Regions from separate parts of the Faecalibacterium longum genome, predicted to be linked through region 2. Evidence: riboswitches for the same ligand, from Rfam matches in the RefSeq annotation. Region 2 holds a riboswitch; the other holds the start of a gene.
What was found. A riboswitch is a leader RNA that binds a small molecule or an ion and turns the genes downstream of it on or off. The one in region 2 is predicted to bind FMN.
Positions count from the first base shown of each region.

Region 1: another riboswitch for FMN. It lies ahead of ribD (bifunctional diaminohydroxyphosphoribosylaminopyrimidine deaminase/5-amino-6-(5-phosphoribosylamino)uracil reductase RibD); the one in region 2 lies ahead of AAAU26_RS14065 (ECF transporter S component).

Region 1 covers NZ_JBBNIH010000157.1:8,703-23,384, reverse strand. Annotated here, with positions in the region: gene AAAU26_RS09985 (plasmid recombination protein) at 1-437, opposite strand, end outside; gene AAAU26_RS09980 (DNA primase family protein) at 833-2,152, opposite strand; gene AAAU26_RS09975 (hypothetical protein) at 2,145-2,387, opposite strand; FMN riboswitch at 2,768-2,882, shown strand; gene ribD (bifunctional diaminohydroxyphosphoribosylaminopyrimidine deaminase/5-amino-6-(5-phosphoribosylamino)uracil reductase RibD) at 3,034-4,158, shown strand; gene AAAU26_RS09965 (riboflavin synthase) at 4,122-4,763, shown strand; gene AAAU26_RS09960 (bifunctional 3,4-dihydroxy-2-butanone-4-phosphate synthase/GTP cyclohydrolase II) at 4,776-5,972, shown strand; gene ribH (6,7-dimethyl-8-ribityllumazine synthase) at 5,994-6,470, shown strand; gene AAAU26_RS09950 (winged helix-turn-helix domain-containing protein) at 6,491-6,907, shown strand; gene AAAU26_RS09945 (low molecular weight protein-tyrosine-phosphatase) at 6,904-7,353, shown strand; gene lysS (lysine--tRNA ligase) at 7,695-9,206, opposite strand; gene greA (transcription elongation factor GreA) at 9,225-9,710, opposite strand; gene AAAU26_RS09930 (elongation factor G) at 9,913-11,994, opposite strand; gene AAAU26_RS09925 (deoxycytidylate deaminase) at 12,249-12,728, shown strand; gene argF (ornithine carbamoyltransferase) at 12,889-13,884, shown strand; gene AAAU26_RS09915 (hypothetical protein) at 13,884-14,456, shown strand.
Region 2 covers NZ_JBBNIH010000177.1:40,355-55,036, reverse strand. Annotated here, with positions in the region: gene AAAU26_RS14085 (transporter substrate-binding domain-containing protein) at 1-96, opposite strand, end outside; gene AAAU26_RS14080 (amino acid ABC transporter ATP-binding protein) at 233-958, opposite strand; gene AAAU26_RS14075 (MraY family glycosyltransferase) at 1,228-2,175, opposite strand; gene AAAU26_RS14070 (MATE family efflux transporter) at 2,320-3,738, shown strand; gene AAAU26_RS14065 (ECF transporter S component) at 3,894-4,493, opposite strand; FMN riboswitch at 4,636-4,756, opposite strand; gene AAAU26_RS14060 (mechanosensitive ion channel family protein) at 4,895-5,980, shown strand; gene AAAU26_RS14055 (ZIP family metal transporter) at 6,018-6,653, opposite strand; gene AAAU26_RS14050 (Crp/Fnr family transcriptional regulator) at 6,846-7,499, opposite strand; gene AAAU26_RS14045 (HD-GYP domain-containing protein) at 7,515-9,338, opposite strand; gene AAAU26_RS14040 (DUF3873 family protein) at 9,522-9,716, opposite strand; gene AAAU26_RS14035 (YfhO family protein) at 9,855-12,260, opposite strand; gene yfbR (5'-deoxynucleotidase) at 12,431-13,024, shown strand; gene dusB (tRNA dihydrouridine synthase DusB) at 13,025-14,044, opposite strand; gene AAAU26_RS14020 (aldo/keto reductase) at 14,541-14,682, shown strand, end outside.

The DNA of each region.
Region 1 (14,682 bases), on a different contig from region 2:
CGGCTGGACAGCAGGTCAGGAATGGAGCGGTTGCGCTCCGTGTGCCGGATCTTGGCGTTGCGTTCGTTCTGGCTTTCAACAAAGGCCGTGTAGTGGGTTTCGTAGAACTGCCGTTCCACATCCGAGAAAGTCGCAGCCAAATCATCCGGGTCTTGCGGGTCGAGAGCCGAACGGAAACCGTGAAAGCAGTCCCAGTAGATGTTGCCCTTGGCTCGTTCCGGGTCGATGTGCTCACTGTTAGCAAGGTTAAAACTGCGGTCATTGTGCTTTGGGTTATAGGTGCCGTGTGCTCCGGCTCGTCCATTGTGTCGTGTTAACTTCAGATAGACATCCCTCCGTTTCAACATCTTGGCAGGGAGAACGCAGCAGCGAAGCTGCTGAATCTGCCGCCGTTTTGCGCCAGATAATACCCAGTAGCATATGACGCACAGCATCATATCACTGGGGCAAAGGGCTGCACCCTCTGCACTCCTGCACCGGGCAAGCTGACAAGCAACGATTTGCGAATCCCTGCCCGCAGCTCGTCCGGCTTTTTCAGTGGGTCATTTTGACCCACTGGTTTTGCCTGTTACCAAAATGGTAACAGGCAGATAGACGGTCTGATAACGGCCATCTCACACTGATTCCCATTTTGGGGATTTGGGTGGATGCTGGCAAGTGCCGCTTTCCGGCACTTAACGCTATGGGGTTGGTTGGTGGTCGTTTTGACCACCAACCAAAGCCCCTTATATGGCGCGTTTTCGGTCAATCGCTGCGTACGTGCGTACAGAGAAAGCCGACTGCTGCGTACACACGTACGCAGCAAAACACCCAAATTCTCCTTTATAGGGGGTCATACTCGCCAACTGTTGGGAGTAAGGTCGGGCTGCACAAGGGCTTCAATGCCGATAAAGCCCCGGACACGCCGCCCGGACGAATTGACGATGTTGTTGGTGGATTCCAGATTATACCTGCGCTGGTTGGCGATCAGCGCATCGCTGAACCCTCTGGCCTTGATCGCATTCAGGCTGTTCTCCTCGCACCACATCTTGTAGACCTCATACAGCTCTTTCGAGCTGGTGCAGGCATCCGCCTTCAGGCGGATGTAGCCCTCGGATTCGAGGAAATCAAACACATTGTTGTTGTCCCGCTTCACCAGTTCCCGGTTGCGCTTGGCACGGTCACTCTCGGTGAACTGGAAGCCATTCTTCACCAGCCGCTGCAAGCCCTCAAATGCCCACAGCAGGATGCCCTCGACCTCTGCCGCCATCTTCTCGGCAATGTCCGGGTCATCCACACGAGACAGGGGCTTATCCTTGGTGGTCAAGATGAGCTGACGACGATAGAAACCGTCCGAGCGGTCATACAATGCCTGCAAATCGCCATTGCTGAACGCCAGCAGGCGGGCGTACATCCAACCCTGATAGCTCTGCTTGCCCTTGCGCTCCAAGTCCATCTGCCCCTGTGCGGTCACGATGGACTTGACATAGTTGGTCTGGCGCAGGGCTTCCATCCGCATATCGTCGTCCACGCAGAGCAGGGTGTGCTCCAGGTCAGCACGGGCGAAGCGGTTCTCCGAGATCTTGCCGATGCTGCCATCCTTCATGTTGCAGCCGAACAGCCGGGACAGCACCACACCGATCTGCGACTTGCCCTCGCCGCCGTTGCCCTTGATGACCATCATGCGCTGGCCCTTATTGCTGGGAATCAGGCAGTAGCCGATGAACTCCTGCACGGTGGGGATGTCCTCCGGGTAGAGCAGGTCGGACAGAAACCGCAGCCAGTGGACGGGCTGGGCGGCTTTCGGGTCATACTTGACAGGCAGGCGGTTGCGCACGATCTCCGGCTTGCCCTCCTGAAAGGTACCGTCCAGATACAGGGTGCCGTTTGCCAGTGCGATGCGGTCGGTGACAGGCGGAAAGTCCTCCACCTGTGCCGCCAGTTTCAGCACGTCCACCACATTGGTGACCTTCTTGGCAAGGTTCGCCCCGACGTATTCACGCATCATCTCGAAGATCTCACACCGCAGGGGCATGGGGTCCACCATTCTGCCGTCCGGGGTGAAAAATGCGCCATTCGAGTAAAGCAGTTGGTGGATGCTCAGAAAATCGTCACAGAACAGGGATTCGTTGAAAAAACCTTTCTTGAACCATGCAGGGGTAAAATTACTCATAGGCACACCGTCCTTTCTTGGCGTTACGGAAAAACGATGTGATCATTTTGAGCACATCGTTTTTCTCCGCAACTGGGAAATCAACATCCTGCCGTTCTCCCTGCATGGCTTTCCTGCCCCCTTCCGGCGGCGTTTTCCGGCTCTCCCACTTGGGGGTCATCGCCGGGTATCCCATGCAGACGGTCATGCGGTTTTCAAGGTTCAACAGGCAAAACGGCAACAAAAAAGCCGTCACAAAACAGACCAGCCATGCCTTCGCTTTTTCTGGAAGGTCATGCTAGTCGGTTATGTAACGGCTGAAAGCCAAAATGTTCAGCCCCGCAGGGTCTGAACGAATATGTAAAAATATGTTATATTCAATTGTTGGGATAGATTACCACAAAAATCGAGCCGTGTCAACAAAAAGTTTTGGGAATACGCTGATTTCGGCAGGGTGCAAGAAAAAGCAAGGGAAACTTTGGCAAAAAGAGAGAGGGCTGGACGACGCCTACCCTCTTGACAAGGCAATAATAGTCAAAAAGTTTCGTACCCATCTTCATCCCGGTTTCGTCCCGGTTTGCAGAATGCCCTTGCAATCCGAAAGGAGCCGTGCTATAATGCCGCTGTAATTGAATCAGAAATCTTCAGGGCAGGGTGCGATTCCCTACCGGTGGTACAGCCCACGAGCCGTAAGGCATGATTCGGTGAAACTCCGAAGCCGACAGTACAGTCTGGATGAAAGAAGATACCAAGCGCAGAGCCCGCACGGTTCGGCGCTTGTGGAGGCTGCTCTGGGATGCGTTTGCATTCTGGAGCTTTCTTTTTTGCACAAGGGTCCCTTGTGTCTTTTCGGCTTGCCCTGAACGTTTTTGTTCAGGGCTTTTTCTTTTGGAGGCAACACGATGAACGACAAAGAGTATATGCGTCTGGCTTTGCAGCTTGCAAAAAAGGGTTGCGGATGGACATCTCCCAACCCGATGGTGGGTGCCGTGGTCGCAAAAGAGGGCAGGATCATCGGACAGGGCTGGCACCAGAGATACGGTCAGGCTCATGCGGAGCGCAATGCGCTGGCATCCTGCACCGAAGATCCGCAGGGAGCGACCCTGTATGTGACATTGGAGCCGTGCTGCCATTACGGAAAGCAGCCGCCCTGCGTGGATACGATTCTGGACGCGGGCATTCACCGGGTGGTCGTGGGTTCTGCTGACCCGAATCCGCTGGTGGCTGGAAAAGGAATTGCAATCCTGCGCGCACACGGCATAGATGTGACCGAAAATGTTCTGCAAGAGGAATGCGATGCGCTGAACAAGGTATTCTTCCACTATATCACCACAAAACGCCCTTTCGTTTCCATGAAATACGCCATGACGATGGATGGAAAAATCGCCACATACACAGGCGCTTCTAAATGGATCACCGGGGAAATTGCCCGGAATCATGTTCAACGGCAGCGACACCGATTCCGCGGCATTATGGTGGGAGTCGGAACCATCCTAGCAGATGACCCGCTGCTGACCTGCCGGATAGAGGGTGGCCGTGATCCCGTCCGGATCATCTGTGATACACATTTGCGGACACCGCTGCAATCACAGGTGGTCATGACCGCCAAACAGGTTCCGACCATTCTTGCGACCTGCTGCGGCGACCCGGAGAAGCAGGCGGCATATCAACAGGCCGGGTGCCGGGTCCTTTGTCTGGAAGCGCATTGCGGTCATGTGAATCTTCTGCAACTGATGGAACAGCTGGGGCAGGAGCAGATCGACAGCATTCTGCTGGAAGGCGGCGGAACCTTGAACTGGTCTGCACTGGAAAGCGGCATCGTGCAGCAGGTACAGGCTTACATTGCCCCGAAGCTGTTCGGAGGAAGGGATGCCAAAGTACCCATTGAGGGTGCAGGTGTCCCGCTTCCGGATGCTGCATTCCGCCTGAAGAACAGCCGATTGGAACAGCTTGGCAAAGATTTCCTGATCGAAAGTGAGGTGGAGTACCCGTGTTTACCGGAATCGTGGAAGAAGTCGGAACAATAAAATCCATCAATCGGGGACAGCATTCTGCCGTACTGACTGTTCGTGCAAAAACGGTTCTGGAAGAAACCAGAATCGGTGACAGCATCGCCGTCAACGGCATCTGTCTGACCGTCAGGCAGCTCTTCCCGGATAGCTTTGCTGCGGATGTCATGCACGAGACCTTGAACCGCTCTGCACTTGCACAGCTCACCGTTGGAAGTGCTGTCAATCTGGAACGTGCCATGCCGGCCAACGGACGTTTTGGCGGACACATCGTAGCAGGCCATGTGGATGGCGTCGGACGCATTGCTAATATCCGAAAAGACGATACGGCTATCTGGTACACCATTCATGCAGATCCTGCAATCCTTCGCTATGTCGTTGAAAAAGGCTCTATCACAATAGACGGTATCAGCCTGACCGTGGCTGCGGTGGAACCTACGGGCTTTTCCGTGTCCACGATACCGCACACCGTCCGTCAGACGAACCTGAACCAACGGCACAAAGGGGATTTTGTCAATTTGGAAACCGATGTTGTTGGAAAATATATCGAGAGGCTGCTTCCATCAGAAACACCGAAGCAAAACACGCTCACAAAAGAAATGCTGCTGCGCTGCGGCTTTTAAGGAGAGTTTACGATGAACTTCAATACCATTCCCGAAGCTTTGCAAGACCTGAAGCAAGGAAAAATCATTCTGGTAACGGATGACCCCGACCGTGAAAACGAGGGGGACTTCATCTGTGCTGCCGAATTTGCCACCACCGAAAACATCAACTTTATGGCGACCCACGGCAAAGGTCTGATCTGTATGCCGATGTCCGAGGCTTTCGTCCAGAAGCTGCAATTTCCGCAGATGGTGCAGTATAACACCGACAACCATGAAACGGCATTTACGGTGTCCATCGACCACGTTTCTACTTCTACGGGCATTTCTGCCGCAGAGCGTTCCATTACGGCGATGGCTTGTGTGGACGATCACGCAAAAGCAGAAGATTTCCGCAGACCGGGCCATATGTTCCCCCTTCTGGCAAAAAAGAACGGTGTGTTGGAGCGCAACGGTCACACGGAAGCAACCGTTGACCTGTGCCGTCTGGCAGGGCTGAAAGAATGCGGCCTGTGCTGCGAGATCATGCGGGAGGATGGCACGATGATGCGCACCGCTGAACTGGCAAAGCTGGCAGAGCGTTTCCAGATCAAATTCATCACCATCCGTGATTTACAGGAGTACCGCAAGTGTCACGATAAACTGGTCGATCAGGTGACGGCAGTGAACCTGCCCACCAAGTATGGCACCTTCAGAGCTTATGGTTTTGTGAGCCGCCTGAACGGAGAGCATCACATTGCACTGGTAAAAGGTGACATTGGCGATGGAAAGGATATTCTGTGCCGCGTCCACTCGGAATGCCTGACAGGAGATACATTTGGCTCTTTGCGTTGTGACTGCGGCCAACAGCTGGCCGCTGCCATGACGCAGATCGAAAAAGAAGACCGGGGTATCCTGCTCTATATGCGGCAGGAAGGCCGGGGCATCGGTCTGATCAACAAGCTGCGTGCCTATGAACTTCAGGAGCAGGGCATGGATACGCTGGAAGCCAATCTCGCTCTTGGGTTCCATGGAGATGAACGGGAGTATTATCTCGGCGCACAGATCCTCCGGGAACTTGGCGTAAAAAGCCTGCGCCTGCTTACCAATAACCCGGACAAAGTATATCAGCTCTCCGAGTTTGGGCTGGAGATCTCCGAGCGCGTACCCATTCAGATGACGGCGACCCCGTATGACCTGTTTTACCTGAAAACGAAGCAGGCACGGATGGGGCATCTTCTGGAATATTAACAACGAAAGAGGTATTTAAAAATGAAAACATTTGAAGGTAAGCTGGTTTCTCAGAACATCAAGGTCGGTATCGTAGCTGCCCGCTTCAACGAATTTATCACGTCCAAACTTCTGAGCGGAGCAATGGATGGTCTGCTCCGGCACGATGTGCAGGACGCTGATATTCATGTTGCATGGGTTCCGGGTGCTTTTGAGATCCCACTGGTTGCCTCTAAAATGGCAAAAAGCGGAAAGTATGATGCTGTGATCTGCCTTGGTGCCGTGATTCGCGGTTCTACCAGCCATTACGACTATGTGTGCAATGAGGTTTCCAAAGGCATTGCCACGGTCTCGCTGGAAAGCGGGGTTCCCGTCCTCTTTGGTGTTCTGACCACCGAAAACATCGAACAGGCCATCGAGCGGGCAGGCACCAAAGCAGGTAATAAAGGCTATGACTGTGCAGTCAGTGCCATCGAGATGGTAAACCTGCTCCGGGAAATGGATACCGCCGCAGAGTAAAATACACGCAGGAGTTTGCCATGATCGTTATAAAGACCCGACAGCCTGACCCGGAATTAGAGCAGAAGATCCGGATGCTTCTGGAACGAGAGCACATCGAGGCAGAGCAAATATCCATTGATTCATGGGAGAAGTTGGTTCTTCCGGGGCTTACACTGGACGGAATGACCCACGAAGTGTCGTGCAACGGCAGAAAAGTCTCCCTTACACGACTGGAGTTCGATTTGCTGCTGATGCTTGCCTCCCACGAAGGACAAATCTTCTCAAAAGAAGAGCTTTTCCGTGCTGTGTGGGGACAAAACTGTGACGACACCTTAAAGGTCGTGGCAAATACCGTTTCCAATCTGCGAAAGAAGCTGGCCGGCTGCGGTAGCTTTATCCGCACTACCCACGGCGGCTATGCTTTTGTAAGCCAAAAGGAGAACGACCCGGCATGACCAGGATCTTATTTATTTGTCTCGGAAATATCTGCCGAAGCCCGATGGCGGAGTATGTGATGAAAGACCTTACGTCCAAGGCAGGACTATCCGAGCAATTTGAAATCGCATCAGCCGCCACCAGTGCATGGGAAATCGGAAATCCGGTCTATCCTCCTGCACGGCAGAAGCTGGCAGAACATGGCATCGACTGCAACGGCAAGACCGCCCGGCAGATGACCCGGCTGGATTATGCACGGTATGATCATCTGATTGGCATGGACGAAAGTAATCTGTGCGACATCCTGCGGCTTGTCGGCGGAGACCCACAGCATAAAGTCTCGCTGCTGATGGCGCATACGGATCATCCCCGTGAAGTGGCAGACCCATGGTTCACGGGAGATTTTGAAGCCACATGGCAGGATATACTGGAAGGATGCACGGCATTGCTTGAGGAACTGCGCTAAATTGGCGTAAATTTTGGCGTATGCCAAATCAGGAGTGTTTGACACTTGCCAACGACAAATTGATTTAACCACAGGAGAAGTTGCCTGTCAGCATAAAATCTCTATACGAAACAAAAAGCGGCAGCTACGTTGTATTTTCACAACATAGCTGCCGCATTTTTGCGTTTGGGGTTCAGTGTACCTACTACACCAATCCGCCTATTCGATTCTTACACCACACCGCTTTGTAAGGCTCCTTTTCGGGAAAACGTCCCAAAATTGGTGTAGTTGTGGTGTAGTACCGCAGATGTTGCTTGAAATCCGTTCAAAATTTCATCGTACCTGCGTTTTAATTTTGTGTTTTACTGCTCAATCGGCTTCATCGTGGGGAACAGCAGCACGTCACGGATAGAAGCGCTGTCCGTCAGCAGCATGACCAGACGGTCAACACCGAAGCCGAGGCCGCCCGTGGGAGGCAGACCGTACTCCAGAGCGTTGACGTAGTCGTAATCGACCTGTGCCTTGCAGTCGGGCTCGATGGCCTTGCGCTCGGCGACCTGACGCTCGAAGCGGCCCTTCTGGTCGATGGGGTCGTTCAGCTCACTGAAAGCGTTGCCGTACTCGGTGCAGTCGATGAAGTACTCAAAACGCTCGGTGAAAGCGGGATCATCCGGCTTGCGCTTGGCCAGCGGGCTGATCTCGACGGGGTAATCATAGATGAAGGTGGGCTGGATGAGCTTGTCCTCGACGAAGGCGTCGAAGAACTCGGCCAGGATGGCGCCCTTGGTGGGAACCTCGGGCAGCTCCACATGGTGCTCCTTGGCAGCGGCGATGGCGTCCTCATCGGTCTTCCAGTCGTTGAAGTCAACGCCGGAATACTTCTTGACGGCCTCGATCATGGTCAAACGCTCCCAGTGGCCCATGTCGATCTGCTTACCCTGATAGGGGATGACCAGGCTGCCGCAGATCTTCTGAGCGAGGCGCTTATACAGCTCCTCCACCAGGTCCATCATACCGTGGAAATCGGTGAACGCCTGATACAGCTCGATGGTGGTGAACTCGGGGTTGTGCTTGGGGTCCATGCCCTCGTTGCGGAAGATGCGGCCCACCTCATAGACGCGGTCCATGCCGCCCACGATGAGGCGCTTCAGGTACAGCTCCGTCTCGATGCGGAGCACCATGTCCATGTTCAGGGTGTTGTGATGGGTGTAGAAGGGACGTGCGGATGCACCGATCTCGAACGGGGTCAGGATGGGGGTATCGACCTCGAGGAAGCCCTTCTCGTCCAGATAAGCACGAATCTCCTTCAGGATCTTGCTGCGCTTGACAAAGGTCTCCTTGACCTCGGGGTTTGCGATGAGGTCAACATAGCGCTGACGATAACGCATCTCGGTATCGGTCAGGCCGTGGAACTTCTCGGGCAGGGGGCGCAGGCTCTTGGCCAGCAGAGTGATCTCCTCGGCACGGGCGCTCAGCTCACCGGTCTTGGTGCGGAACACCTCACCCTTGACGCCGATGATGTCGCCCACGTCCAGCTTCTTGAAAGCAGCGTAAGCGTCGTCGCCCAGCTCGTCACGGCGGACGTAGAGCTGGATGTCGCCCTTATCGTCGCGCAGATGGGCAAAGCTTGCCTTGCCCATGACGCGCTTGGACATCAGACGACCGGCCAGTGCGACCTTCTTACCGCTGTCGGTCTCGTTGGGCAGGTCCTTGAACTCTTCCTTCAGGTCAGCAGAGTAAGCATCCTGAGGGAACTTGGTCAGGGTAAAGGGGTCGTGGCCTGCAGCCTGCAGGTCTGCCAGCTTCTGGCGGCGCACCTGCACCTGCTCGCTCTCAGACAGGCCCTGTGCGGGGTTCTTCTTCTGTTCTTCCATAATTTCCTCCCGCTTGGCTCAGTTTGCAGAGTGGGTGATGCCCAGCACCTTGTAGTTGACGGTATGGCCGGTGGGCAGCAGGACTTCGGCGGTGTCGCCGACAGCCTTCTCCAGCAGGGCGTGGCCCACAGGGCTCTCGTCGCTGATCTTGCCGTTCAGGGGGTCAGCCTCGGTGCGGCCCACGATGTCGTACTCCTCGACCTCGTCCTCACCCTCCATCTGGATGGTGACGTGAGTACCGACAGAGACGTTCTCAACGCTCAGCTCGCTCTCGTCGATGACGACAGCGTTCTTGACCATCTGCTCCAGCTCGGTGATGCGGTTCTCGACCAGACCCTGGGTGTTCTTGGCCTCATCGTACTCGCTGTTCTCGGACAGGTCGCCGTGGCTGCGGGCTTCCTTGATCTCTTCTGCCAGCTCCTTGCGGCGGACAGTCTTCAGGTATTCCAGTTCCTCCTGCATTGCCTTCAGGCCAGCAGCGGACATCTTGATCTCTTGTGCCATTTGGAAATCTCCTTATCTATTTTTTGGGGTACGGCAGAGTGTCATAAAACATAAAACCGCACACGAATGCCATTTTGACCTATTCATTATAATAGCAAGCCGCGGCCTTGTCAATAAAAACTGCCGCCCTGCGGGCCAAAAAGGCCGCAAAAAAGCCCCGCCGACAGAGGGAAGTGCCGACAGGGCTTGGAAAATGTCTTATTCAGTCGTCTGCGGATTCATCCAGATTGCCCAGCTTCCTGGCCTGCTCGACCACGGCGGGAACCAGCATCTCAGGCAGGATCTCGTAGCGGGCGAACTCGGTAGTGAACCAGCCGCGGCCCTGGGTGGTCTGACGGATGAAGGTGGTGAAGTTGGCCAGCTCAGCCAGAGGCACTTCGGCGATGATGGTCTGCAAGCCGTCCTCGTCGGGCTCCATGCCCAACACGCGGCCGCGGCGCTTGGTGACATCGCCCATGATGTCGCCGGTATTGTCGTTGGGAACATGAGCTTTCAGGGTGTGGATAGGCTCGAGGATGACAGGGCCAGCCTCGGGCATTGCGGCCTTATAAGCCAGCTTTGCAGCCATGATAAAGGCCATTTCGGAGCTGTCCACGGGGTGGTAGCTGCCGTCCAGCAGGGTGGCTTTCAGGCCGACCACAGGATAACCGGCCAGCACACCCTTCTCAGCGGCAAGGCGGACACCCTTTTCAACAGCCGGGAAGAAGTTCTTCGGCACGCTGCCGCCGAACACCTTCTCTTCGAAGACGACCTGCTCGCTGTCGCAGGGCTCGAAGTTGATGACGACATCGCCGAACTGGCCGTGGCCGCCGGTCTGCTTCTTATGACGGCCCTGCTTCTGGCAGGCCTTGCGGATGGACTCGCGGTAAGCGATACGCGGAGCCTCGAGGCCAATTTCCACGCCGAACTTATTCTTCAGCTTGGCTTTGACCACGTCGAGGTGCTGCTCGCCCAGACCGCCGATGATCTGCTGATGGGTCTCGGCGTTGTTGACGTAGCTCAGGGTGGGGTCTTCTTCCATCAGACGGGCCAAAGCGCTGCTGATCTTGCCCTCGTCGCCCTTCTTGGCGACGGTGACAGCCATGAACAGGCTGGGCTTCGGGAAGACGGGTGCGGGCAGCTTGACCACGCGGGAAGCGTCGCAGAGGGTGTCGCCGGTCTTTGCGCTGACCAGTTTTGCCACAGCGCCGATGTCACCGGCACCGATGCTCTCGGCCTCAGTCTGCTTCTTGCCCATAACAGTGAGGGGCTTGCCCATCTTCTCGGTCTCACCGGTGCGGGCGTTGACGAGAGAAGCGCCTGCGGTGATCTTACCGCTGACGACGCGCAGATAGCTCAGCTTGCCCACGAAGGGGTCGGCCACAGTCTTGAAGACGTAGGCAGCGGTAGGCTCGCTCTCTGCACAGGTCAGCTCGACGGGTTCGCCGTTGGCATCCTCAGCCAGAACGCTGTTGTGCTCCGGGCTGGGCAGCAGCTTATGCATATTGTACAGCAGCATATCCAGAGCCTGCTGGTTGACAGCGCTGCCGCAGAACACAGGGGTGATGAGGCCATCCTTGACGCCCTTGCGCATACCATCGACGATCTCTTCGGTGGTGAATGCCTCGCCGCCGAAGAACTTCTCCATCAGCTCGTCGTCGGTCTCGGCGATGGCCTCGCTCATAGCCTCGATAAGGCCCTGGAAGCGGTGGCCGATGTCGGGCAGATCGACCTGCACCTGCTTGCCGCCCTCATACTTGAAGGCTTTCTGGCTGAACAGATTGATGTACACGGGGGTGCCGTCGTCGAGCTTCGCCGGGACGACGCAGGGGCAGACGGTGGAGCCGAACTTTATCTTCATGTCCTCGAGAATCTTGAAGTAGTTCGCGTTCTCCAAATCGCACTTCGAGACGAAGACCATCGTTGCCTTGCCGTTCTTGCGGGCCAGCTGGAACGCTTTTTCCGCACCGACGGTCACGCCGCTGCGGCCCGACACGCACACCAGCACACTCTCGGCTGCACGGATGCCCTCGTACTCGCCTGCCTCAAAGTCGAACAGGCCCGGAGCGTCGATGAGGTTGTACTTGATGCCCTCATACTCCACCGGCACGACCGATGCCGACAGACTGGCCTTCCGCTTTGCTTCCTCGGGGTCAAAGTCCGAAATCGTGGTGCCGTCCTCGACCCGGCCCATACGCTCGGCAGCGCCCGAAAAATAGACCAATGCCTCGGTCAGCGTCGTTTTGCCGCTGCCGGCATGGCCTGCGATCAAGATATTACGGATGTTGTTGCTTGCGTATTTCATATCGGTTTTTCCCTCATTTCCGCCGCACAGAGCATTCTCTCTGTTTTTGTGGCATATTTTACAAAGATAATACCACACTTCAAACGATTTTTGAATATTTCATTTGAAATTTTCGGCTTTTACCCTGCCAAACTTCCCAGCTTTGTTTTGTGCATTTTGCCTTGAGGGCAAATATTTTATTGTAAAAGCTGCCGTAGCACGCTATAATAGGGCCACCGAACCCAATTTTTATGCAGAACAAGGAGCACCACACGATGAAACGCACGGATTACATCAACTGGGACGAATACTTCATGGGCATTGCCCTGCTCACGGCCATGCGCTCCAAGGACCCCAGCAGTCAGGTGGGCGCCTGCATCGTCAGCCCGGAAAACAAGATCCTCTCTCTGGGCTACAACGGTATGCCCATCGGCTGCGACGACGACGCTATGCCGTGGGAGCGGGAGGGTGAGCCGCTGAATACGAAATATATGTACGTCTGCCACGCTGAGCTGAACGCCATCCTCAACAGCGCCCACAACAACCTCAAGGGCGCGCGGGTGTACGTCACCCTCTTCCCCTGCAACGAGTGTACCAAGGCCATCATCCAGTCCGGCATCGCCGAGGTCGTCTACTACAGCGACAAGTACCACGACACCGATTCCAGCGTAGCTGCGCGGTTCATGTTCAAAAAGGCCGGCGTCCGGCTCACCCCCTACCAGCCCAGCGGGCGGAAGGCGGAGCTGGAGTTGTAAGATGTTAAATTTTTTCATAGCACCTTGATTTTTGCATTGGATCGCAATTTTGACAGGTGCGTCAAGTGCTTCCTCTTGACCCCACCTTTGCTCTGTATTATAATAGGGTCTGTGAAAGTATAAATATTCAAATTTTGGCGCATAGAGAGGAATATATACAATGAATCTTACGAACCGCAGCTTTTTGAAGCTTCTCGATTACACTCCCGAAGAGATCGAAGGTCTGCTGGACCTCGCCGCCGACCTGAAGGCAAAGAAAAAGGCCGGCATCCTCCACGATGCTCTGCGCGGCAAGAACATTGCCCTTATCTTCGAGAAGACCTCCACCCGCACCCGTTGCAGCTTCGAGGTCGCCGCCCACGACCTGGGCATGGAAGTCACCTACCTCGACCCGTCGGGCAGCCAGATCGGCAAAAAGGAGTCCATCGCCGACACCGCCCGGGTGCTGGGCCGGATGTTCGATGGCATCGAGTACCGCGGCTACGGCCAGAGCATCGTGGAAGACCTGGCCCACTACGCCGGTGTGCCGGTGTGGAACGGCCTGACCAACGAGTTCCACCCCACCCAGATCCTCGCCGACTTCCTCACCATCCGGGAGCACTTCGGCCACCTCAAGGGCATCAACTTCGTTTACTTCGGCGACGCCCGCTACAACATGGGCAACAGCCTGATGGTGGGCTGCGCCAAGATGGGCCTCAACTTCACCGCCTGCGCCCCCAAGAAGTACCAGCCGGACGCTGCACTGGTGGAGCAGTGCAAGGCCACCGCCGCCGAGACGGGTGCGACCATCTCCTTCGAGGAAGACCCTGCCAAGGCCGCAAAGGGCGCAGACGTCCTCTACACCGATGTCTGGCTGTCTATGGGCGAGCCGGTCGAGGTCTGGGCCGAACGCATCAACGACCTGGCCGCATATCAAATCAACCAGGACCTGATGAATATCGCCGGCCCCAAGGCCGTGTTCATGCACTGCCTGCCCGCCTACCACGACCACAAGACCACCGTGGGCAGGGAGATGGGCGAGCGCTTTGGCCGCGACGCGATGGAGGTCACCGACGAAGTCTTCGAAGGCCCCCAGAGCATCGTCTTCGACGAGGCCGAGAACCGGATGCACACCATCAAGGCTGTCATGGCGGCCACGCTGGGCTATAACGGCTGATGGGCGGAGGACACGTTTCGCGCCCCGATTTCGGGATGCCGCAGCCCGACCCGGCCCACCCGCTGACGGAGTTTTACTGCCTGTTGCAGCGGGCCTTAGACCGGGAGGGCGTGTTTGCCCTGCCCGCGCTGTATGCGCAGTTCCGCGCACCGGCCCGGCGCATCTACGCCGACGAGGCGGCGGATTTTCTCACCCTCTCCCCCGACGAAGAGGCAGGTTCTGCCCGTCTGCTGGCCCCGGCGCAGCTGCAGCTGCTCTATTCCTCCCTGCACGTCATGCCGGATGGTGCGCCCGCCGCGCTGCTGCTCACCGAAGAATGCACCCGGACGGTATACGCCGTCCAGCTGCTGCCGCCCTTCGTCTGGGAAGACCCGCTCCCTCCCCTGCCGGACGCTCCGGCGGCGCTGAGCCTCACCCTCACCATGCGGGACGTGGAAGAGATAGACGCCTGCCCCGCCGCGCTGGGCCACCGTCTCGCCTGCGACAAGGCGGGCAAGCGCTGGCTCCACCATCCCCGGGCCGAGACCTATCTCTCCGAGCGGGTAGCCCTCTTCCAGCGGCTCTACCGATAACTGAACAGAAGCTCTCAGGGTCATTTGCCAAAACATGGCGGCAAATGGCCCTTTTGTTTTTGGCGTATTCATGTTATACTTTGGGTACCTTGTACGATGCCGGGCGGAAGATTTTTCCGCTCTGCACCATAAACTGCAATAATCGGGGCCGCTCATCCGTATACAGGGTGAATGTCCCCAATCAAAGATAATTTTTCCACCGGGTCCTGCTGTACACAGGACATCA
Region 2 (14,682 bases):
GGTGGAGCTTGCAGAGCCGCCGCAGGCGGTCAGGGCAGCAGCAGCGCCCACCAAACCAGTGACTTTCAGGAAATCACGACGCGAGATCTTTTTCATAATAAACCACTCCTCTTTGTTTTTTTTTCGGCCCGAGCGGCTTTCCCTGTCCGCTCCGAAAACGGCCTGTTATCAACAACGGCGTCTCACCACAACTTGTGAGTCCCTGCCGTGTCAACCTTTGTTGTTCGTCCTCTCAGCGGACGATCTTGCTCAGGAACTGCCGGACGCGCTCGTTCTTGGGGTTGGTGAAGAAGTGTTCCGGCGTGCCTTCCTCAATGATCTGGCCGTCCGCCATAAAGACGATACGGTCGGCCACGTTTCGTGCAAAGCCCATCTCGTGGGTGACGACCACCATCGTGATGTTCTTCTCGTGTGCCAGCTTTACCATGACATCCAGCACTTCCTGGATGGTCTCAGGGTCGAGGGCCGAAGTCGGCTCGTCGAACAGGATGATCTTGGTCTGTGCGCAGAGGGCGCGTGCAATGGCGATGCGCTGCTGCTGGCCGCCGGACAGCTGCGGAGGGTAGACATCCGCTTTGTCCCGGAGGCCGACGACCTCAAGATAATGATATGCCAGCTCTTCGGCCTCTGCCTTGGTCTTGTGATGGAGCTTCATGGGTGCCAGCGTCAGGTTTTTGAGCACCGTCATGTGGGGGTAGAGGTTGAACTGCTGGAAGACCATGCTCATGTTGTCGCGGACGATCCTGGTCTTGTTCTTGTTGGTCAGCTCCTGACCGTCGATGTAGACGTGGCCGCTGGTCGGCTCTTCCAGAAAGTTCATGCAGCGGACAGTGGTAGATTTGCCGCTGCCGGACGGTCCGATAATGACCAGCTTTTCGCCCTCGGCGACCTCGAGGTTCACGTCTTTGAGGACGTGCAGGTCTCCGAAGTACTTGTCAACGTGTTCGAGTTTGATCACTGTGATCCCCGCCTTTCCCTATCCTGTTCTGTCGTCCGTGCTCCAGCGCCGCGGACAGCGCATCTTGTGCGGCTTTCCCGAACCGCACACAAAAACGAAAAAACAAAAAAGGCGCAAAGTGAATACATCCACTTAAGCGCCTTTGCTTTCGTTGGTTAAAGTATAGTCTTTTTTTGCTTGACTTTCAATCCATAAAGTGCAACAAAAATCAGAGCGGGTCAATCTGCATTTTGGAAAGCTGCACAAACATCGTACTTAAAATCCGTAAATCAGCGGGTCATCAGCAGGAGCAGCGCCGATGCGACGGCCTGCAGGATGAGCCAGCGGGCCACCACCTGCTCGTCGCTCCAGCCCATGCGCTTGCGCACATGGTCGTGCAGCGGGGTGAGGGTGTTCTTGAGGATGCTGATGTGGAGGAAGCGCTTGAAGCTGATCTTCAGGATGCCGAGGCTGCCGTCCACGATGAACACCAGCGCCGCCAGCAGGAAGGCGAACGGGTGGCCGCTTTTGAGGGCCATGATGGCGAGGAAGAAGCCCATGGCGCGGCTGCCGGCGTCGCCCATCAGGAGGCTGGAGGGCTTTGCGTTGGACCACAGGTAGGCCAGCAGTGCGCCGATAAAGACGATGGCAGCGGTGGAGTAGTCTCCCAGCTCCTCGCCGTAAGCCAGCAGGAAGGTGCCGATGCTCACCACCGCGAGGCTGGCGGACAGGCCGTCCACGCCGTCGGTGCAGTTGACCACATTGATGCTGGCCCAGATGAGGATGACGATGAGCAGCAGGTAGAGCGGATAGGCAATGGTGAAAGTAGTGCTCAGGAAGTTGACGCTCGTGCCGTTGAAGTTCAGGTAGGTAACACCTGCCACCACGGCGATGACGAAGTCGATGAGTCCCTTCTTGTACTCGTTCCACGCCGTCTCGGAGGCGTCGTCAAAGTAGCCCGACAGCATGGAGGCGATGAGCAGGACGGTATAAATAAGGTACTCCACCTTAAAAGGCACCACCGCCAGCGTCACCAGCGCGATGCAGAGCACGAAGATGAGTCCGGAACCCCGGGCCTTGCCCTTGGAGAGCTCGCCGTTGACGGCGAAGGCACGGCCATGGTCGTGGGGGAGCTTGTCGTGAAAGACCGAGTCCATCAGGGCGGTCAGGGCAAACGCCAGCAGGAACGCCAGCGCGTCCACGGTCTGCTGGCCGGTAGCTGAAATAAGCTGCAGCATATTTTGAACCTCTTTCAATGATATTCTTCTTACTCCGAGAGTGTATCACGCCAGAGCCAAAAAATCAATCGCCCGGTTTGACAATTTTCCTCCCCGTGCCTATAATAGTAAGATAACTTATCAACACAGAAAACAGGAGACGACATGACACTTTCTTTGGAGCAGCTCTCGGCCCGGATGCGGCAGGGCGAGGACATCCCGCTGTCCGACACGGCCCGCATCGCGCTGGCGCTGAGCATCCCTTCCATTCTGGAGCAGCTGGTGGTCACGGCGATGGAGTACATCGACGCCGCCATGGTGGGCCACATCGGCGCAGAGGCCACCGCCGCCATCGGCATCGTCAGCTCGAGCACCTGGCTGCTCCACGGCATCCTTGTGGGACTGTACACCGCGTTTTCGATCCAAATCGCCCAGTACCTCGGGGCCGACCGCCGGCAGGACGCCCGGGGCGTGCTGCGGCAGTCCATGCTCTTCAACCTCATCCTGGGTCTGGGCGCTGCGGCTTTCGGCGTCGGCATCAGCCGCTTCCTGCCCGGGTGGCTGGGGGCGGACATCTCGCTTCAAGCCGATGCCAGCGCCTACTTCGCCATCTGGTCGGCGGCCCTCCCCTTCACGATGGCCATGGGAATGTACACAGCCATGCTCCGCGCCACCGGCGACGCCCTGACGCCCAGCCTGATCAGCGTGCTGGTCTGTTTGCTGGACGTGGTGTTCAACTTCTTCCTCATCAACCCCACCCGGCAGATCCTGCTCTTCGGCCAGAGCGTCACAGTCTGGGGTGCCGGCCTCGAAGTCCCGGGTGCGGCACTTGGCACAGCGTTTTCCACGACCATCGGCGGTCTGCTGGCGCTGGGCGTCCTGCTACTGCGGGACGGCCCGCTTTGCATCCGAAAGCCCGGCAGCTGGCGCATCACTTCCGCCTGCCTGCGCAATCTCTGGCGGGTGGGTACACCGCTGGCCGCTGAGCGTGCGGCCCTCTCGTCGGCGCAGGTGCTGCTCGTCCGTATCGTCTCGGGCCTCGGCACGGTGGCCATCGCGGCCAACAGCCTCGGCGTCAGCGCCGAGGGCCTCTGCTACATGGCAGGCTACGGCATTCAGGACGCCTCCATCGCCCTCATCGGGCAGGCCGTCGGCGCACACCGCCGGGACATGGCAAAGCGGTTCGCCTGGCTCTGCACCATGATGGGCATAGGCATCATGGCACTGTCCGGCGTGGGGCTCTGGCTCTTCGCCCCGGCCCTTATGGGCATCTTCACGGCAGATGCCGCCGTCATCGCGCTGGGTGCGCAGGTCCTCCGCATCGAGGCTTTTGCAGAACCGATGTTCGGAGCCAGCATCGTAGCAAGCGGCGCGATGCAGGGCGCAGGCGACAGCACAGGCTGCTTCCTGCTGAACCTGTTCAGCATGTGGGGCGTCCGGCTCACCCTCGCCTTCCTGCTGGCTCCCCGGCTGGGCCTCGTGGGCGTCTGGGCCGCCATGTGCATCGAGCTCTGCATCCGGGGCGCGCTGTTCCTCATTCGGCTTGCAAGGGGCAAGTGGCTCGATAAGGGAGCACTGCAATAAAAAAAATAAACCTCTCCGTCATCGCTTCGCGATGCCACCTCTCCTACCGAGGAGAGGCCTTGGCAAAACCGGGAACTTTCCCTTTTCGCCAGAGGCTCCCCTCGATAGGGGAGCTGGCAAAGCCAAAGGCTTTGACTGAGAGGTTTTTCTTTTAATTACTTCCGGCCATGCAGGATGGGAGACAGAGGCTTATAGATGACCATGCAGAGCACGGCGTCCAGCAGACCCTTGACCAGCGTGAAGGGCAGGTTGAAGATGACGAGGCACTTTATGAGGCTGTCGGCAGAGGGCAGGATGGCCTGATACATGCCGAGGATGGCTTCCAGCGGCATATGGTAGAACTCCACATAGGCCGGGTAGGTGATGAAGTAGTTGGAGGGCACACTGAAGACGGCCATTGCGGCGGCACCCGCTACCGCGCCGAGGATGGCGGTCTTGCGGCTCTTATGATGCTTGTAGATGAAGCCCGCCACAGCGGAGAAGACAGCGCCCAGCATAAAGTTGCACAGCTCGCCGACACAGGCAGTGCTGGTACCCTTGACGACGATGTGGAGCAGGTTCTTCATGAAGCTGATGGCCACGCCGTACACCGGGCCGAGGGCGAACGCGCCCAGCAGGGCGGGCAGGTCGGAGAAGTCCATCTTGACGAAGGACGGGATGAGCATCGGGACGGGGAACTCGATGAACATCAGGATGAACGCCACTGCGCTGAGCATGGCGGCAACGGTCAGGTTGTGGGTCGTATCTTTTCTCATAATTTTCCTCCCGGGGCGGCTGCCCCATTCAAATAAAGACTGGAAAGCCCTTTTCTCGCTCGCTGGAACCGGGAAGACAAATGAAAACGCGCCCTGCCATAGCTTACACTATAACAGGGCGCGCACAAACAAATCAAATTGCCTGCCGTTTCTTGCATCCGGACTATACCGTTGGCCCCGGAGTCTCACCAGGTCAGCACTCTTTGGGAGTGGTCGCGGGCTGTACCGCCAGTGGGGAATCGCACCCCGCCCTGAAACGAACTTTCTTCGCAGAGTATAACGCGGCAGGTTTGTCTTGTCAAGCCCTTTTATGCATTTTTTAACAAGCCTCTCCCGATTTGCACCGCTGGCTGTAATATGATATACTGATTTTATTATTCGTCAGGAAGGTATCTGTTTCTATGCTTTTCACCATCAACGATCTCGGCTTTTCCATCGCCGGACTGCTGCTGGAAGGCTGGCTGGCCTTTGCAGCCCGGTGCGTCTGTGCGCTGGCCCTGCTGTTCATCGGCTGGGTCGTCAGCCGCTGGCTGCAAAAAAATCTCTTCCCCCGCCTGCTGAAGCGCAGCTGGCACTTTGCCTTTACGCACCCCCTGCTGGAAAGCTTTGCCCGCCCGGCGGCCCGCATCGCGTGGTACACCGGCATGTATCTGGCCCTGCGCAGCCTGCCCTGGGCCATCCCCGGCCTTGCGGCCCTGCTGCTCAAAGTCTACCGGATGATGCTGGTCTTCCTCATCGGCACCGGCTTCTACCACGCTTCCGGCATCGCGGCTCTGCTGCTGGCCTCGTCCAGCGAAGAAGTCCGCACCAACCGCACCCTGCTCACCCTGCTGGATAAAGTCTACAAAGTAGCCGTCGTGGTGCTCTGCGGCGCGACCATCGCACAGGAGAGCGGCCTGCCCGTGGGCAGCGTCGTGGCCAGTGCCGGTCTTATCGGCCTTACGATCTCTCTGGCCGCACAGGATATGGCCAAGAATTTCTTCAGCGGCGTGGTCATCCTGCTGGACAAGCCCTTCTCCATCGGTGACTGGATCACCGTCGGCGACGTGGAGGGCGAAGTGGTGGACATCAACTTCCGCTCCACGAAAGTCCGGGCCGTGGATAACTCCATCTACATCCTCACCAACAGCACCGTCAGCAGTGCCACCATCAACAACGCTACTCTCCGCAACAAGCGGCTCTACCGCTTCACGCTGGGCGTTACCTACGACACCACCCGACCCCAGCTGGAAAAGCTGATGGCCGACCTCGACGCCATGCTCAAGGCCAGCCCCGACACCTACGAGGACACCGCCTTTGTCCGGATGACCGGCTTCGGCGACTCGAGCATCAACCTGATGGTCTCTGCCTATCTGCGCACTGCCGACCTCGGCGTGTTTTTGCGGATGCAGAACGATTTGAACCTCAACATCATGGACGTGATGAAGGCCGACGGCGTGGATTTCGCATTTCCCTCCACGACGGTCTACCTCGCAAAAGAGAACTGACAGCAAAAAAGCCGATGCAGCTGCATCGGCTTTTTTGCTACAGCGCAATATCCAGCGCCATCATGAGGGCGAAACCCAGCACCACGCTGATGACGCCCGCCGGTTCGTCCTGCTCCACGGCTTCCGGTATCATCTCCTGAGCCGTCACGCAGACCATGCACCCGGCGGCGGCGCTCATGAGCCACGGCAGAGCCGCGCTCACCCAGCCCGCGAGGGCCAGCGCCAGCAATGCCCCCAGCGGCTCCACGAGGCCCGACGCAGCACCGGCGCAGAAGGCTTTCCGTCTCCCCTGCCCGGCCTGCACCAGCGGCAGGCTCACCGCCGCGCCTTCCGGGATATTCTGCAAGCCGATGCCCAGTGCAAGGGCCAGCGCCCCGCTGACGGCCTCCGGCTCACCCTGCAGGGCCAGCGCCGCCGCAAGTCCCACCACCATGCCCTCGGGCAGATTGTGGAGAGTCACGGCCAGCACCACCCGGCCCATCCGGCCATGCTCTTTTGACCCGGTGTGCATCAGCCGTCCGGCAGCCTCTTCCAGCCGCAGCAGGCCCACAGCACCCAGCACCAACCCCGCCGCCGGGGCCAGCCAGACCGGCAGTATCCCGGCCTCCGCCCTCTCGATGGCAGGCAGCAGCAGGCTCCACACGCTGGCGGCCAGCATGATGCCCGCCGCCATGCCGCAGAGCATCCGCCGGGTGCGGGGCTCGTCGGCCCGACGCACCAGAAAGACCCCCGCCGCTCCCAGCGCCGTACAGAGCGCCGGCAGCAGCAGGATGACCGCTGCAAACAGATAGATGTTCACATTGCATTCCCCCTTCCCACCGATGTATGCGGCGGAAAGGGGGAATGTGAAGAGAAAAAGCTCTCCTCATTCCGGCAGCTCATGCAGGGTAAATTCGTTTTTTGTTGTTTCCAGTATTCCCTCATCCCGCATTTTGCCCAGCTCTTTCGAGAGGGCGCTGCGGTCGAGGTTGAGGTGATCGGCCAGGCCCTGACGGTCGAAGGGGATGCGGAAACTTTTGCTGCCCGCCTTCGCGGCCTGATTGGAGAGATACAGCAGCAGCCGTCCCCGGACGGTCTTCGGGGCCGTGCAGAAGATGCGCTCCGAGAGGGCCAGGTTCTTGTGCAGCGAGATGTTGAGCAGGTTCTGCACGAGGACCGGCTGCCACTCGCTGTCCGGGTGAGGTGTGTGGATGAGGACATCCATGTTCAAAAAGAGCACTTCCGTCTCTTCCGCCGCCACCACGTCCACCATCATCGGCTCGCCGCAGAAGGCATAGGTCTCCGCGAACACCTGCCCCGCCGGGACATAGCTCAGGATGCTTCTGTTGCCCCAGAGGTCGATATTCTCGATGTTGACGCCGCCCGCCTGCACGATGCCCACCTCACGGGTGATGCAGCCCGCCCGCAGAAGGACTTCGCCCTTCGCGTAGGTCTTGCAGCGCGCACCGCCGCAGGTAAACATCTCAGCCAGCGCCGTCTCGCCAATGCCCTGAAAAAGGGGCGTTTTCTGTGTTTTCACCCTCAGCGCCCCCTTTTACCGCTTGACGTGGTAGACCTCGAGATAGACGCTCTTGCGCGTCTCATCCAGCGTTTCCTTCAAATCGCGGGAGAACTCCTCATCGTCCAACAGCGCCACCACCTCGGGCGCATAGCGGGTGCCTCTCTGGGCGCGGAATTCGCCCAGCAGCGTATCCACCGGCTTTGCCATCGTGTAGCAGCGGCCGATATTATCGGTGGCCGCGTCCAGTGAGTCGGCCACGGTCAGAGCGTCCACGATGGGCTTGATGTCCGCCGGGCAGGGCGGATAATTTTTCGGGTAGCCGCCGTGTCCGTCGTAGAAGGTATGGTGGTAGAGCGCCGCCGGGGCCAGGTCGTCCTTTCCGCCCACATTGCACAGCAGCTCGTAGCCGAACACCGTGTGCCACTGGATGCAGGTAAATTCCTCGTCCAGCAGGCGGCGGTAGTTGTTGCCGATGTACATGAACACATAGCTCTTGCCTACATCGTGGTAAAGGCCGCACTCATAGGCCAGCTCACATATTTCAATGCGATTGCGGCGGACTTCCTCCACCGTCTTGCAGCCCATGACGCCCACGAACAGCTCGGGCGACTTTTTGAGCATCTGCTTGACGAACATGCGGGTCAGTCCGGCCACCATCATGGAGTGGACATAGGTCGGCTTGTGAGCCACGAGGATATAATTCAGCAGACTGCGGCGGGCTGTTCCGGCCTCGGCCTGCATCTCCACCAGCTCGCGCACGGCACGGCTGACCACACGGGAGTACTGATTCTGGGGTACATTGTTCAGATACCGCAAGCTGCGGTCCATCACTTCTTCGGTGCGGCATGCCATCTCCCTACGGTCGGCAGGCGGCATCTTGACCTCGTAGGCCATCAGATAAGACACCGCCGTGAGGTTCTTGTTGATGCCAGTATCGCTGTAGTCCTGGATGTCGGTGTGGTGGATGATGTCCAACAGCTCTTCCACCACCTCGCGGGCCGTACACCGTCCGGCATGGAAGCAGGCCGCCTTATAAAGATAGCTGACACGCCAGTTCTGCAGCCGTGCCTCCTCGCCCTTATAGAGCACCCGGTCGCGGTAGATGGCTTCCGCCGACTCCATCACCTTGGCGGCGACCACTGGGTCGTTGTAGCGGCGCAGATAGCTCAGCAGCGTCTCCCGGTCCATATGCATCGCATACTCGAATTTGCCCCACGGAAGATCCGGGTCGAGCCGGTGGTAGTAAGGGTCGGTGATGATCCCCATCGCCTTGTCGAATACCTTCATGTATTCGGCGCATTCTTCCGGCGTACTGCGCGGCATGGACATCCGGCTGTTGCCCAGACAGCGCATGATGTAGCCTTTTGTCGTCTTATCAAAGGACTCATACTCCGCAATATAGCCTGCACCCTCCCGAAAAAGGCCGCGCACCTGCGTCCCGTAAGGGTTGATGGCATAGTCGCTGCCCTTGACATTGAGATAGTGGAGTGAAACCGCTTTTTCATACAGATAGCGGACGATGGCAGGCTTGTCGCCCCGGATGCGGGCGTTTTCCAGCAGGAGGCTGTAGACCTTGTAGGCGATACCGCAGTCCTCGCTGCTGGCGTAGTTGAACATCTTGTCAGCAAACTCCTGCAGGCTGGCAATTTCGGCACTCGTCAGCTCCGCAGGCGCACGCTGGAATACCAGCTCATTGAGGATAGCGTTGTTCTCCTTCATGTAGTCGAAGCACTTGATGGCGTTGGACTGGATGGTTTCCAGCAGCTCCTTCGCTTTCATATCCGGGGAGAATTTAGGCTGGGAGAGGGTGCGGACTGTCCTGAGATTTTCAATATAGCGCTCGAATCGTGCGTCCATCCGCTCTCCCCCTTTTCCGTTTTTTCACGCTCTGCTGTTGGCAGAGTCTTGTTTCCCATAATAGTTTATTATACCGTCTTTTCAAGTTAGAATCAACTGATTTTTCCAACCGGTCCGTTTCTGACGCACAAAAAGACTGCCGTGCATCGTCTTTCTGCACGGCAGTCTTGTCAAATCGGATCTTCAGTTACGGTAGCAGCGATCCTGGCCTACCAGCCAGTCCTCGCACAGGCGTTCGGCCTCTTCCCGGCTGCAGCTCACACAGCGGAACAGCCGCCCTTTCAGCGAGCAGTAAGAATAGCGAACTTTCGGCACCCCATTTGCATCCCGGAATGATTCCCATCGTTCCTGTCCCGGCATCAAATAGCTTTGTTCCATAGCTTTCGCGCTTCCTTTCCGGCTGCTCTGGCAGCACAACGTGTTCATTTTATCACGTTTTGGCCGGAAGGGCTATTCGCTCTTTCCACAAAAAGCGCTCTGCATTTTATGGGAGAATGTGCATTGACAAACCGCGATTCAACAGCGTTTCTTTTTCTTCCAGACAAAATACCCGGCGTATAGGACGAATACCGCCAGCGCTGCCAGCGAGACTTTACTGGCCAGGGAATAACCGTCGGCCTGATAGACGAAGTCGATGGTGTTCTCCCCCGCCGGAGCCAGAACGGCCATCAGCCCCTCGTCCACCCAGACAATGTCTGCCTCTTTGCCGTTGACGTAGGCCGTGAATCCATCGTCGTACGGTACGGAGAAGAAGACAAGGTTATCCTTCTTCAGCGTGATCTCCGCATGGAAGCCGGAGTTGGTCATCTGGAAGGTGCTGCAGGCCGAGGCGCGGCGGTCGGCGCAGTCAGAGACGTAGGTGTCGTACCACAGGTCGTCCAGCTTTGCGTCAGGCAGCTTCTTGAGGTACTTGCCGTAGGTTTTGGCGTCCTCTTCGCTGAGCACCAGCGCCCGCATCAGGAGGTTCGCGCGGGTATTTTTAACGGTCGTCTCGTAGGACTCCTCCGTAATATAGTAGTCGTAGGTAAAGCCCATGGGAACGTAGTTCTCGTTCTCGTAGAGCATGAAGCCGTCTTTGGTGTCGTAATAGCTCCATCCGTCGTCCGCAGCGGCGAGGAAATCTTCCTGCTTTTCGGGCGTGGTGATGAGGTATTTCACGCTCAGCAGCCCCCGCAGGGCGTAGTTGGAGATGTCCGGCTCACTGCGGACATCCCGCTTGACGCCCAGTGCCGGGTAGAAGCTGAGGATGCTGGGCGCAGCCGTGCTGCCGAAATATTGCAGGCTGCTCTTGTCGAGCCAGAGGCCGAGGTTGTCGTGGGTCTTGTAGGTATCCACGCGCCAGTCGCCCTCGGGCAGGTCATCCTTGAGCTTGATGGCAGAGGTGTACTGCTCCACAAGGTCGCTGTCGGTGTGCCACTGGCCGAACTTGCCGATGCCGATGTGTACCATGCTGAACACGCAGGCAAAGGCCAGCACCACTGCCGTCATCCGACGTGCAAAGGCCCTGCTCCCCCGCCAGCGGCGGCAGAGCAGGTGGTACAGGATAAGACCGCCGATGCCGAAGCTCAGGACGGCGACATACTGGCCGGGATTCTGCAGCACACCCAGCGACCATTCTTTGGTATCACTGTCCTGCACCGGCACCAGGGCAAACGCCAGCGTCGCGAGCATCAGCCAGCCGATGCCCCGGACCGGGGCGTCCAGCTCGTCGGCAGAGATGTCGGGGCTTTCCAGCGCACTGGCCGTCATGGCGCAGAGGATGAGCACCGGCATGTAGTACCACCGGGCGTAGTAGCTGGAATTGAGGGCGTAGAAGGCGCTGTTGAGCACCGGCACCAGCGCAAAGATGGCGCAGGTGGCGACGATTCGCTTTTTGCTGTCGCCCTTCCGCGCCCGCCAGTAGGCCATCGCGCCGGCCAGACTGCACAGGGGCAGATAGGCCGACATACTCGTCCACTTGATGATGCCCTCCGACCAGATGGAGGTGATGTAGGGCGAATCGGGCGGTAAGATCCAGCTCAGCAGGATGGCCAGATACTGCTGCACCTTCGAGTAGGTCAGAAAGCCCCAGCCCGACGACAGGTCGATGGTGCGGGGGTTCTGCAAAATGCTGAGTACCGCCGGCCAAAGCAGGACGAAGCCCAGAGCCGCGCCCAGCAGGCTCTCAAACGCCAGCCGGACGAAGAGTCGGACATTCATCGGGAAATCTTTCGTCGTCAGCTTGCAGATGAAGTAGATGACGAGGAAGAGGACCTGTCCGATGAAGAAGAAGTAGTTGTTAAGCAGGTTGACCCCCACCCAGAACGCGAAGAGGCCGTAGTGCTCTTCCTGCTCGTAGAGCGTTTCGTCCAGCGCCCAGAGCATCCACGGGAAGAGGGCCACCACGTCGATAAAGTGGTTGAAGAAGACATTGTAGATGCTGAAACCCGAGAAGGCATACAGGCAGGCGCCCAGCACCGCGTGATCGGAGCGGCGGACATAGCGGCAGAGGTAGCGGTAAGCGCCGCCGCCCGCCACAGCAAATTTCAGCACCAGCAGCGGCACCATGAGGTAGGGCAGCCAGTTCTGGGGGAAGATGAGGGACAGCCAGAAGAACGGCGAACCATACAGGTAGAACGAGTAGGCGTTCATCGCGCCGCTGCCCAGGTCGGTGGCCCAGGAGAAGGTGCTGCGGGCCGCGTCGGCCATGCCGTCCGGGTAGCCTGCCCCCTTGATGAAGCCGTTCATATAGCGGTAGAAGCTGATCTGCTGGCTGTTGAAATCGCCCGCGTAGTGGAAAAATCCACCGTCGATGATATAGAACGGCAGGAAGAATATCGCCGCCGTGAGCGCACAGAGCAGCATGGTGCGGAGCATCTGGTCCCGCCGCCCCGGCATATTGAGCAGCCGGGCATTTCCGGTCTGATTTTTTGAATCGTCCATTGTCTATCCTCTTTCCCCGCCCGGAGGGGCGGCACAGGCCCATCGCCCGCATCGTTCTCGCGTTCCAGTATAGCACGCGGCTGTGTGGAAAAAAAGAATTTTTGTGTTTTGCTTGACATTCGCCCGCCGGGCGGGTATAACCCTCTCAAAGACACTTCAAGGAGGCTGACATGAAGCTATACCCGTTCAGCGCCCTTCTGGCGCGGATGAAGTACATCACCCGGTGGAGTCTGATGCACTCCACCCGCCCGGAATCCCTCAGTGAGCACACCTGCGACACTGCCCTGCTGGCCCATACCCTCTGCCTCATCGCGCGGCGGTACACCGGCACGCCCTGCCGCCCCAAGACGGTGGCGGTGGCGGCGCTCTATCACGATGCACCCGAGATCATCACCGGCGATATGCCCACGCCGGTCAAGTACAGCAGCCCCGGCCTGCGGGACGCCTATAAGGCGCTGGAGGCCGAGAGTGTGGATTCCATGACCCGTCTGCTGCCGCCGGAGCTGGCCGAGGAGGTCAGCCCCTTCATCACCGGCAGCCTGCTGACCGCCGAGGAAAAGCGGCTCCTGAAAGCTGCTGACCGGCTCTCGGCCCTCATCAAGTGCATGGAGGAGCAGCGCAGCGGCAACCACGAATTTGACGCCGCGCTTCGTCAGCAGCGGGAGGCACTGGAAGGGATGCACTGCCCCGAGGCCGACTGGTTCATGGCGCACTGCCTCCCCTGCTTCACCCAGAACCTCGACGAGCTGACCCGCAGCGAATGATCACGGGAAGGGGACTTCCCGCACGTCGTCCGGGTCCAGCCCGGCCTTGCGCTGCTCTTCGAACACCGCCGCAATAAGCTCGTCCAGGTCTTCCAGGCGGGACAGGGTGCAGCAGTAGCGGCGGAGGGCGGCAGCGCCCTTGAGGCCCTTCATATAGTGCATGGTCTGGGCGCGGGCCTGAGGCATGGCGGTGTATTCGCCCTTCTGCTCCACCATCTCTTCCACCTGACGGCGGAGGGCGTTCATCCGGGCCTGCAGGTTCGGCTCCTTGGGAGCGGGCAGGCCCTCGATGGCGGCGTTCACCCGCTCGAAGAGCCACGGGTCGCCCAGCGCGGCACGGGCGATCATGACGCCGTCGCAGCCGGTATGCTGCATCATCTCCACGGCATCTTCTGCCGTGTGGATGTCGCCGTTGCCCAGCACAGGCACCTTCACCGCCGCCTTGACCTTGGCGATGATGTCCGGGTCGATGCCCGGGGTGTACATCTGCTCCCGGGTGCGGGCGTGGACGGCGATGAGTTCAGCCCCCGCCTGCTCGCAGGCTTTGGCGCACTCCACCGCCGTGATGTGGTCGGCGTCCCAGCCTTTCCGCATCTTGACCGTCACCGGGCGGGTGGTGTGGGCCTTGACCTGCTCGACGATGCGGCCGCAGAGGTCGGGATCCAGCATCAGCTTGCTGCCTGCACCGCCCGAGACGATTTTCGGGGCCGGGCAGCCCATGTTGATGTCCAGAAAGTCGAACTCGTATTCTTCAATGGCCGCTGCAGCCTCGCCCATGATCTGGGGTATCTCGCCGAAGATCTGCACGCCGTAGGGTGCGCCGTTGGGTTCGGCTTTGAGCAGGCTGACCGTTTTGTGGTCGTGGTAGACCAGCGCCCGGCTGGACACCATCTCGCTGACCGTAAATCCTGCGCCGTGCTGGGCCATCAGCCGACGACAGGGCGCGTCCGTAAAGCCCGCCATCGGGCCAAAAACTGCCCGGTGGGGCAGGGTGATATTTCCGATTTTCAGAGAATCCATCTTATCCCTCGTTTTGCTTGACAATGGCTTGCAAAAGCTCTATACTATAAACAAGAAAGGCACTGCCTGCGAATGGTCAGCGTCCTTCCGGCTTTAGATCAAAAGAAATGACCGCAAGCTTTGGGGGCGTGGCGGTCATTTCTTTTTGCTGTTAAAAATGGTCCAGCTGATCTGAAACGTGATGTAGATCGCTCCGCCAAGAAGCGAGAGCAGCAATACGACCTGTTCAAACGTCATGGAACATCCCCCCTTTCGCACCATGCGTCAGGGGATAGCAAAAAGTTCACCTCCCCGGCGCAGGGCCGGAAGGGCGTGACCACCTACATTGCAGACAGTACCTTGCTGCACCGGCAGCACCTATAGAATATCATATTTCCCGCACGAATACAACACCCCGGCTTCCTGCAGGCCGGGGTGTTCGTCTTGTCTATCGCAATTTCTCCTGCTATACTTAGGGCAAAGGAGCGGCGGGCAGACCCCCGCCGGAGAAATGGCTATGGAGTATCGTGATTGGACGAAAAAAGACGGCAGCGGGCGGGACATCTCCACCTCGCTGCTGGGCTACGGGTGTATGCGCTTTCCCACCCTGCCGGATGGCCGCATCGACGAAGTACGGGCCGAAAAGCTGCTGAACACTG